One region of the Rhizobium sp. SRDI969 genome, then DNA from elsewhere that is predicted to be linked to it. Evidence: predicted binding sites of a transcription regulator. Region 1 holds the regulator's gene; each other region holds the start of a gene.
The links. Region 1 encodes LexA, which represses DNA repair genes until DNA is damaged. Its sites were predicted from a motif close to TGTTCNNNNTGTGTTCNG; they were not measured.

Region 2: recA (recombinase RecA) is a predicted target of LexA. The motif match lies at 894-911, and genes of this name have one in related genera.
Region 3: N2A41_RS01190 (ATP-dependent helicase) is a predicted target of LexA. The motif match lies at 1,254-1,271, and genes of this name have one in related genera.

Annotation. Positions count from the first base shown of each region.
Region 1 covers NZ_CP104035.1:1,815,316-1,817,584, reverse strand. Annotated here, with positions in the region: gene N2A41_RS09195 (VOC family protein) at 1-501, opposite strand, end outside; gene lexA (transcriptional repressor LexA) at 699-1,418, shown strand; gene N2A41_RS09185 (ComEC/Rec2 family competence protein) at 1,399-2,269, opposite strand, start outside.
Region 2 covers NZ_CP104035.1:2,194,580-2,196,848, forward strand. Annotated here, with positions in the region: gene recA (recombinase RecA) at 1-779, opposite strand, end outside; gene N2A41_RS11100 (carbohydrate kinase family protein) at 1,009-1,953, shown strand; gene N2A41_RS11105 (pseudouridine-5'-phosphate glycosidase) at 2,040-2,269, shown strand, end outside.
Region 3 covers NZ_CP104035.1:245,427-247,695, reverse strand. Annotated here, with positions in the region: gene N2A41_RS01205 (hypothetical protein) at 153-413, opposite strand; gene N2A41_RS01200 (BON domain-containing protein) at 524-784, opposite strand; gene N2A41_RS01195 (hypothetical protein) at 945-1,211, shown strand; gene N2A41_RS01190 (ATP-dependent helicase) at 1,319-2,269, shown strand, end outside.

The DNA of each region.
Region 1 (2,269 bases):
GGCCGGCAGCGGATTGATACGCTCGACGGTGAAGAGCAAGAGATCAGGCGCGCGCAGGTCGCCGGCAAAAGCCAGCTTGAAGCCGGCAATCGTCTCGGAGCCGTCCGGCATCGTCATCGGCCGGTTGAACTGCAGCATCTCCCCGGCGCTCGACCCGTTGCCGACGAAATCCTGATGATCGATGCCGGCATCCTTGCTGCCGAAGGCCACCGCCGAAAGCCCCTCCGCGCCGCAACGGAAGCGGAAAGCCCGGTTGCGAGCGGTGAAGACATTGCCTCGTCGCGCCGATGCCTCGCTCTCCTCGACGCTCGCGATCCCGAGCGGCTCCAGATAGGTCTTGTCGGCAAAGAAGACGCAGGCATTCTCCGTTCCGAAGGGATGGCGCGCATCGGCGGCAACGGTGAAGCCGAGCTTGCCGAGCCTTTCGCGCGCCAGATCGATGTCGACGACCGGCAGCACGACATGATCCAGCGGGTACGGTTTGGTGGAATGCGTGTTCATCATATCCCTCCTCAAATCGGCAAGAGATGTGCGACAGCGCCACCCTCAATGCAAGACATGTGTCCAATCCGGCGAATGAAAATAAGAATCTCGACGAGTTGGTTCCAAGTTTTACGGAAATTTAGCTACTTGCGGAACACATATGGAACATATAGTGTCTGTTCTGGATTTGTTTCAATCACGAGGTCACAACGTCGATGCTCACGCGCAAACAACAGGAGCTTCTCCTTTTCATTCATGAGCGCATGAAGGAATCCGGCGTTCCGCCATCTTTCGACGAAATGAAGGATGCCCTGGACCTCGCTTCGAAGTCCGGGATTCATCGCTTGATTACAGCGCTCGAGGAACGTGGCTTCATTCGCCGCCTACCGAACCGGGCCCGCGCGATCGAGGTCATCAAGCTTCCGGAGGCCTACAGCCCCAGCATCCAGCCGCGGCGTGGCTTTTCGCCGAGCGTCATCGAGGGCAGCCTCGGCAAGCCACAGCCGGTCGCCGCTCCTGCCCCTGCAAAACCCGTCGCCGACAACGGCAACTCGGTCTCCGTGCCGGTCATGGGCCGCATCGCCGCCGGTGTTCCGATCTCGGCGATCCAGAACAACACCCACGACATCGTCGTTCCGGCCGACATGCTCGGTTCCGGTGAACATTATGCGCTGGAGGTCAAGGGCGATTCGATGATCGACGCCGGCATCTTTGACGGCGACACCGTGATCATCCGCAACGGCAGCACCGCAAGTCCTGGCGACATCGTCGTTGCTCTCGTCGACGACGAGGAAGCGACACTCAAACGCTTCCGCCGCAAGGGCGCCTCGATTGCGCTCGAAGCCGCCAACCCGGCTTACGAGACCCGGATTTTCGGGCCGGACCGTGTCAAGGTTCAGGGCAAGCTCGTCGGTCTTATTCGCCGCTATCACTGACCTTGGCTAGACCGGGCTCGGTAAAACTATTGCTGCGCCAGTCATAGGCGCGATGGCGCATCCATGGCCGCGACAATGCATCGAATGCGGTTGCCACCTCCAGGCCGGCGTTCGTGAAGCGCAACTCGACGGAACCGGTCCTGCGCAGCGTTTCACCGGTGAAGAGCGTCGCACCTGAGCGGCAGCTGTTGAAGCGCAGGCGGACCGACGTCACGACGATATCGGCGGCGTCGCATGCGGGGCCGAGATAGGCGGCATTGTCGATGACGGCCACGACCTGGCCATTGCCAAGCCTTGATGTGCACCAGGCCTTTTTGACGCAGGAAAAGCGGTTTGCTTCACCGGCCGCTGCGGCTGCACGCATCGCGGTCCTCGCTTCGGTCTGCTGATCGCGGGAAAGCCTGACGCGGCGGTCTTCTCCCTCCGGCGGGATAGCAGGACCATCCAGCATCTTCGGCGGATCATGCGTCGGCAGGACCAGCGCTCTCTGCCATTGGTCGAAGATGAAATCCGGCGGTCGTTCACGGTTGGACGCCATTGCTGCCGCCTCGACGACCGCGACGAGATTGCCATCCTCCGAAATCACCAGATCCGGCGGCCGGGGAACCGGTAGAAGGAACAGGATGAGCGTCGAGACTGCGATGATCGATGTGCCGGAATGGCGCAGTCGCGTCCGGAGCAGCGTCAGCAGAAGAAAGCCTGCCACGGCGACCGCGAAATACCAGCCGGGCAAACGGCCAACGTCGATATTGCCGCCCCAGCCGGATACCGTCTTTGCGACCGCGATCACCAGATCGAGGCCGAATCCGACGACCTTCCAGGCCCAAACATCCAGACCGAAAGGCATGAGC
Region 2 (2,269 bases), 380 kb from region 1:
TTCTTGACGACCTTGACGCGGGTCTGGTTGCCGATCACCTCTTCGCGCTCCTTGACCGCGCCGATGCGCCGGATGTCGAGGCGCACGGAGGCATAGAATTTCAGCGCATTGCCGCCCGTCGTCGTTTCCGGCGAACCGAACATGACGCCGATCTTCATGCGGATCTGGTTGATGAAGATCACCATGGTGTTCGACTTCGAGATCGAAGCGGTGAGCTTGCGCAGCGCCTGGCTCATCAGTCGTGCCTGCAGGCCGGGAAGGCTGTCGCCCATCTCGCCTTCGATTTCGGCGCGCGGCGTCAGGGCCGCGACGGAGTCGACGACGAGAACGTCGACCGCGCCGGAGCGCACCAGCGTATCGGTGATTTCGAGCGCCTGCTCGCCGGTATCGGGCTGCGAGATCAGCAGGTTCTGCAGGTCGACGCCAAGCTTGCGGGCATAGACGGGATCGAGCGCATGTTCGGCATCGACGAAGGCGCAGATGCCGCCCTTCTTCTGCGCTTCGGCAATCGTCTGCAGTGCAAGCGTCGTCTTACCGGAGCTTTCCGGTCCGTAGATTTCGATGATGCGGCCCCTCGGCAGGCCACCGACGCCGAGCGCGATATCGAGGCCAAGCGAGCCGGTCGAGATCGTCTCGATCTCGACAACGTTCTCGTTGGAGCCGAGCTTCATGATCGAGCCCTTGCCGAACGACCGCTCTATCTGTGAGAGTGCCGCTTCAAGCGCCTTGCTTTTGTCCACCGATTTGTCCTCTACCAGCCGCAATGAATTCTGAGACATCCCATCCACCTTTAGGTTATTGAAGCCGCTCTAGCAATGTCGAGTTTGTACTCCATTTGTTCCATTCTCGCAATAGGCGATCAAACAGTTGAAAGAAAAAGGTAAAACGACACGTGTTCTGCATTTGTTTTATCGATAAAAAGCAACGGCTTAGGCCAGAAATGCCGACTCGGCCGCGGAAGGGCGCGCTGTATCGATTCGTCCTTCGGGCATCGGGAGAGCGGATCGGATGAAGAAAAAGATTCTTGTTCTCGGCGGCGCCCATATCGACCGGCGCGGCCGCATCTCCGGCGAGACGGCGCCTGGCGCCAGCAATCCCGGCACATGGTTCGAGGAGCCGGGCGGCGGCGGCTTCAATGCGGCGCGCAACCTCTCAAGGCTCGGTTTTCAGGTGACTATGATCTCGCCGCGCGGCGGCGATCCGATGGGCGAGACGGTCGGAGAAGCTGCCGATTTCGCCGGCATCGACGACCGGCCCTTCGTCTTCCTCGACCGCAAGACGCCGAGCTACACGGCGATCATAGAGAAGGACGGCAATCTGGTGATCGCCCTTGCCGACATGGATCTTTACCGCTTCTTCGTGCCGCGGCGTCTCTCCATCCGCTGGGTGCGAGAGGCCTTCGCCGCGCATGATTTCATCCTCTTCGACGCCAACCTGCCGGAAGAGACGGTCGCGGCGATCGTCGCAAAGGCGCATTCGCTAGGCAAGCCCGTTGCGGCAATCGCCATCTCGCCGGCCAAGGTCGTCAGGCTGAAACCCTGCATCAGGAATATCGACTACCTGTTCCTGAATGAGGCTGAAGCCGCCGCCCTTGCCGGTGCACTGCCGGAAGACGCCGCCGGCTGGCCACCTTTGCTGAACGAGATCGGCGTCCGGAACGCCGTCGTTACTCGCGGTCAGCGCGAGCTCGTCGCACTTTGCGAGGGCCGCGCCGTAACACTGCAGCCGCCGATCGCCGACACCGTCGCCGATGTCACGGGTGCCGGCGACAGTCTTGCGGCCGGCACGCTCGCCGCCTTGATATCAGGCCTGCCGCTCGAAGAAGCCGTTCGTCACGGCACCGCAGCCGCCACCCTGACCGTCCAGTCGCGGCATGCCGTCAACGAAAATCTGACGCCCGATCTGCTGAATGAGGCGCTTGCCCTTGTTCCGAAGGTCAGAATTCTGCATTGAAGCGGCCAATTAAATAGTTGAGCATGATGTCGTCCGAAAACCGCTCGCACCTCGACATCATGCTCTGTCGATCACAGGACAAGACCATGACCAAGCCCATCTCCCCTCTTCTGCCGATCGCCTATTCGAAGGAAGTCGCCAGCGCCAAGCAGCGCGGCGCGCCACTGGTGGCACTGGAATCGACGATCATTACCCACGGCATGCCATATCCCGGCAATATCGAGATGGCCCGCAGCGTCGAGGCGATCATCCGCGAACAGGGTGCGGTGCCGGCAACGATCGCCGTCATTCACGGCACGCTGCATATTGGCCTTGA
Region 3 (2,269 bases), 1.6 Mb from region 1:
CCTGCAACAAGTGCGTGCCGGGTTTTGGTGCAAAGGGCGTTGCGCCCGGTACAGGTGTATTCATAGAAGATGCCCAGCCATCATGATGATGGTTAGAGGCTCGTCACCTCTGCGGGAACGCAGGCGAGCCTCGTCTGAGCAAAGCGGACGCCTCAGCAGTTCGCGCCGCCCTCACCCTCCACTTCGATATAACTGACACCGATGATCGTGCCATCCGATGCGCGGATGAAGGACGGCAAATACCGAGGCTCTGCCGGCGTGCAGGCGATGGCCCCGGTATATTCGTTGAGGGCGATCTGGTCCTTCGGCAAAGCGGAATAATTTGTGCCGTTTTCCAGCGAGGCGTAGGCGGAGCCGGCAAAGACACTGCCTGAAATCAAGGTGGTTGCCCAAAGGCGAAGAAGCAACGACATGAGGGTCTCCAGCGTTTAGATCCGGCATTTCAACACGCGGGAGAGCACTTGGTTCCCCTTATGCATCGCAAGGACAGGTGAGCAGAGGGCCGGGGCACCATCTTACGATTTCAGCGTCGCAGCAGGCGGCTGCGCACATAGCCTCGGCCGACGACGCTCTCGGCAATCTCGATCGCCCGCTCGACATCACCCCGCCGGCGTATGAAACCTTCCAGGATTACATATGAGCCCGATATGTCGACGATGATTTCCGCCACTTCGATATCGTCGACGGCATGAAGGGCGCTCTCCACCGAGGCGCGTGTCGCCGCGTCGCTGTGATCCTGACGGCCGGATTCCTCATGGTTCGTGAATGCTGCAAAGCCGAGCACAGTGGCCTCTCCTGATGTCAGTTGATATCCGTTAACGCCTCGGCAAAGCATTTCGTTGCGGTGCGCTGGGTTATTTCCCGTGGACCCTGGCATGGACGATCCTTGGCGAAAGGCGCCGCGGCTTCCATATCTGGCTGCAGTCGAATGAGGGATGATGACAATGAAAGCGCTTCTGCCCGCCTTGTTTGCCGGGGCATTGCTTGCCGGCTGCTCCTCGGCCCATAGGCCGGCGCTGGAACCCATTCCGGGCAGCATCACCTATGGCGGCCAACCGCGAACGAAGCTCACCAAATCGCCGGTCGGCAGCGTCGTCTACAACCAGTTTTACAACGGAACGGGCCAGCGCGTTGAGGAAACCTATATCCTTCAGCCCGACCGCAGCCTGAAGCTGGTACGGCGCGAGATCGGCCCGGATTTTCCCGACTGAGGTGTTGCTCGCGCGCCAGATCGCTTGACAGGGACGGCAATCGCGAACATTCAAGGAACATCTAATCTTTCCCCAGTGATTCTGCGGGAGCCCGACCGGACGGCTGGATGTATCTCGAAAAGCTCAATTCGCAGCAGCGCATGGCCGTCGAGCACGGCACGCTCATCGACGGCAGCCATATTGCCGGGCCGCTGCTGGTCATTGCCGGCGCCGGCTCTGGCAAGACGAATACCTTGGCGCATCGGGTCGCCCACCTGATCGTCAAGGGCGCCGATCCCCGCCGCATCCTGCTGATGACCTTCTCGCGCCGAGCAGCCGCCGAGATGGCGCGGCGCGTCGAGCGCATCTGCCGCGATGTGCTTGGTGCAAACGCCGGCGTCATGGCGGACGCGCTTTCCTGGTCCGGCACCTTCCACGGCATCGGCGCGCGGCTGTTGCGCGATTATGCCGAGCAGATTGGCCTCGATCCGGATTTCACCATACACGACCGCGAAGACAGCGCCGATCTGATGAACCTGATCCGGCACGACCTCGGCTTCTCCAAGACGGAAAGCCGCTTTCCCACCAAGGGCACCTGCCTTGCCATCTATTCCAGGGCGGTGAATTCGGAAACCGCGCTCGACCTCGTGCTGCGCGACGTCTTTCCCTGGTGCGCGGCGTGGGAGAAACAGCTGCGCGAACTTTTCGCTTGTTATGTCGAGGCCAAGCAGAGCCAGAACGTGCTCGATTACGACGATCTGCTGCTCTACTGGGCGCAGATGGTCGGCGAGGCTGTCATTGCCGAGGATATCGGCAGCCGCTTCGACCATGTGCTGGTCGACGAGTATCAAGATACCAACCGGCTGCAGGCCTCGATCCTGCTGGCGCTGAAGCCCGAAGGCCAGGGGCTGACCGTGGTCGGCGACGATGCGCAGTCGATCTATTCATTCCGCGCGGCGACGGTGCGCAATATCCTCGATTTTCCCGCCGCCTTCAGCCCGGCGGCCAATATCGTCACGCTCGACCGCAATTACCGTTCGACGCAGCCAATCCTCGCCGCCGCCAACGCCGTCATCGAT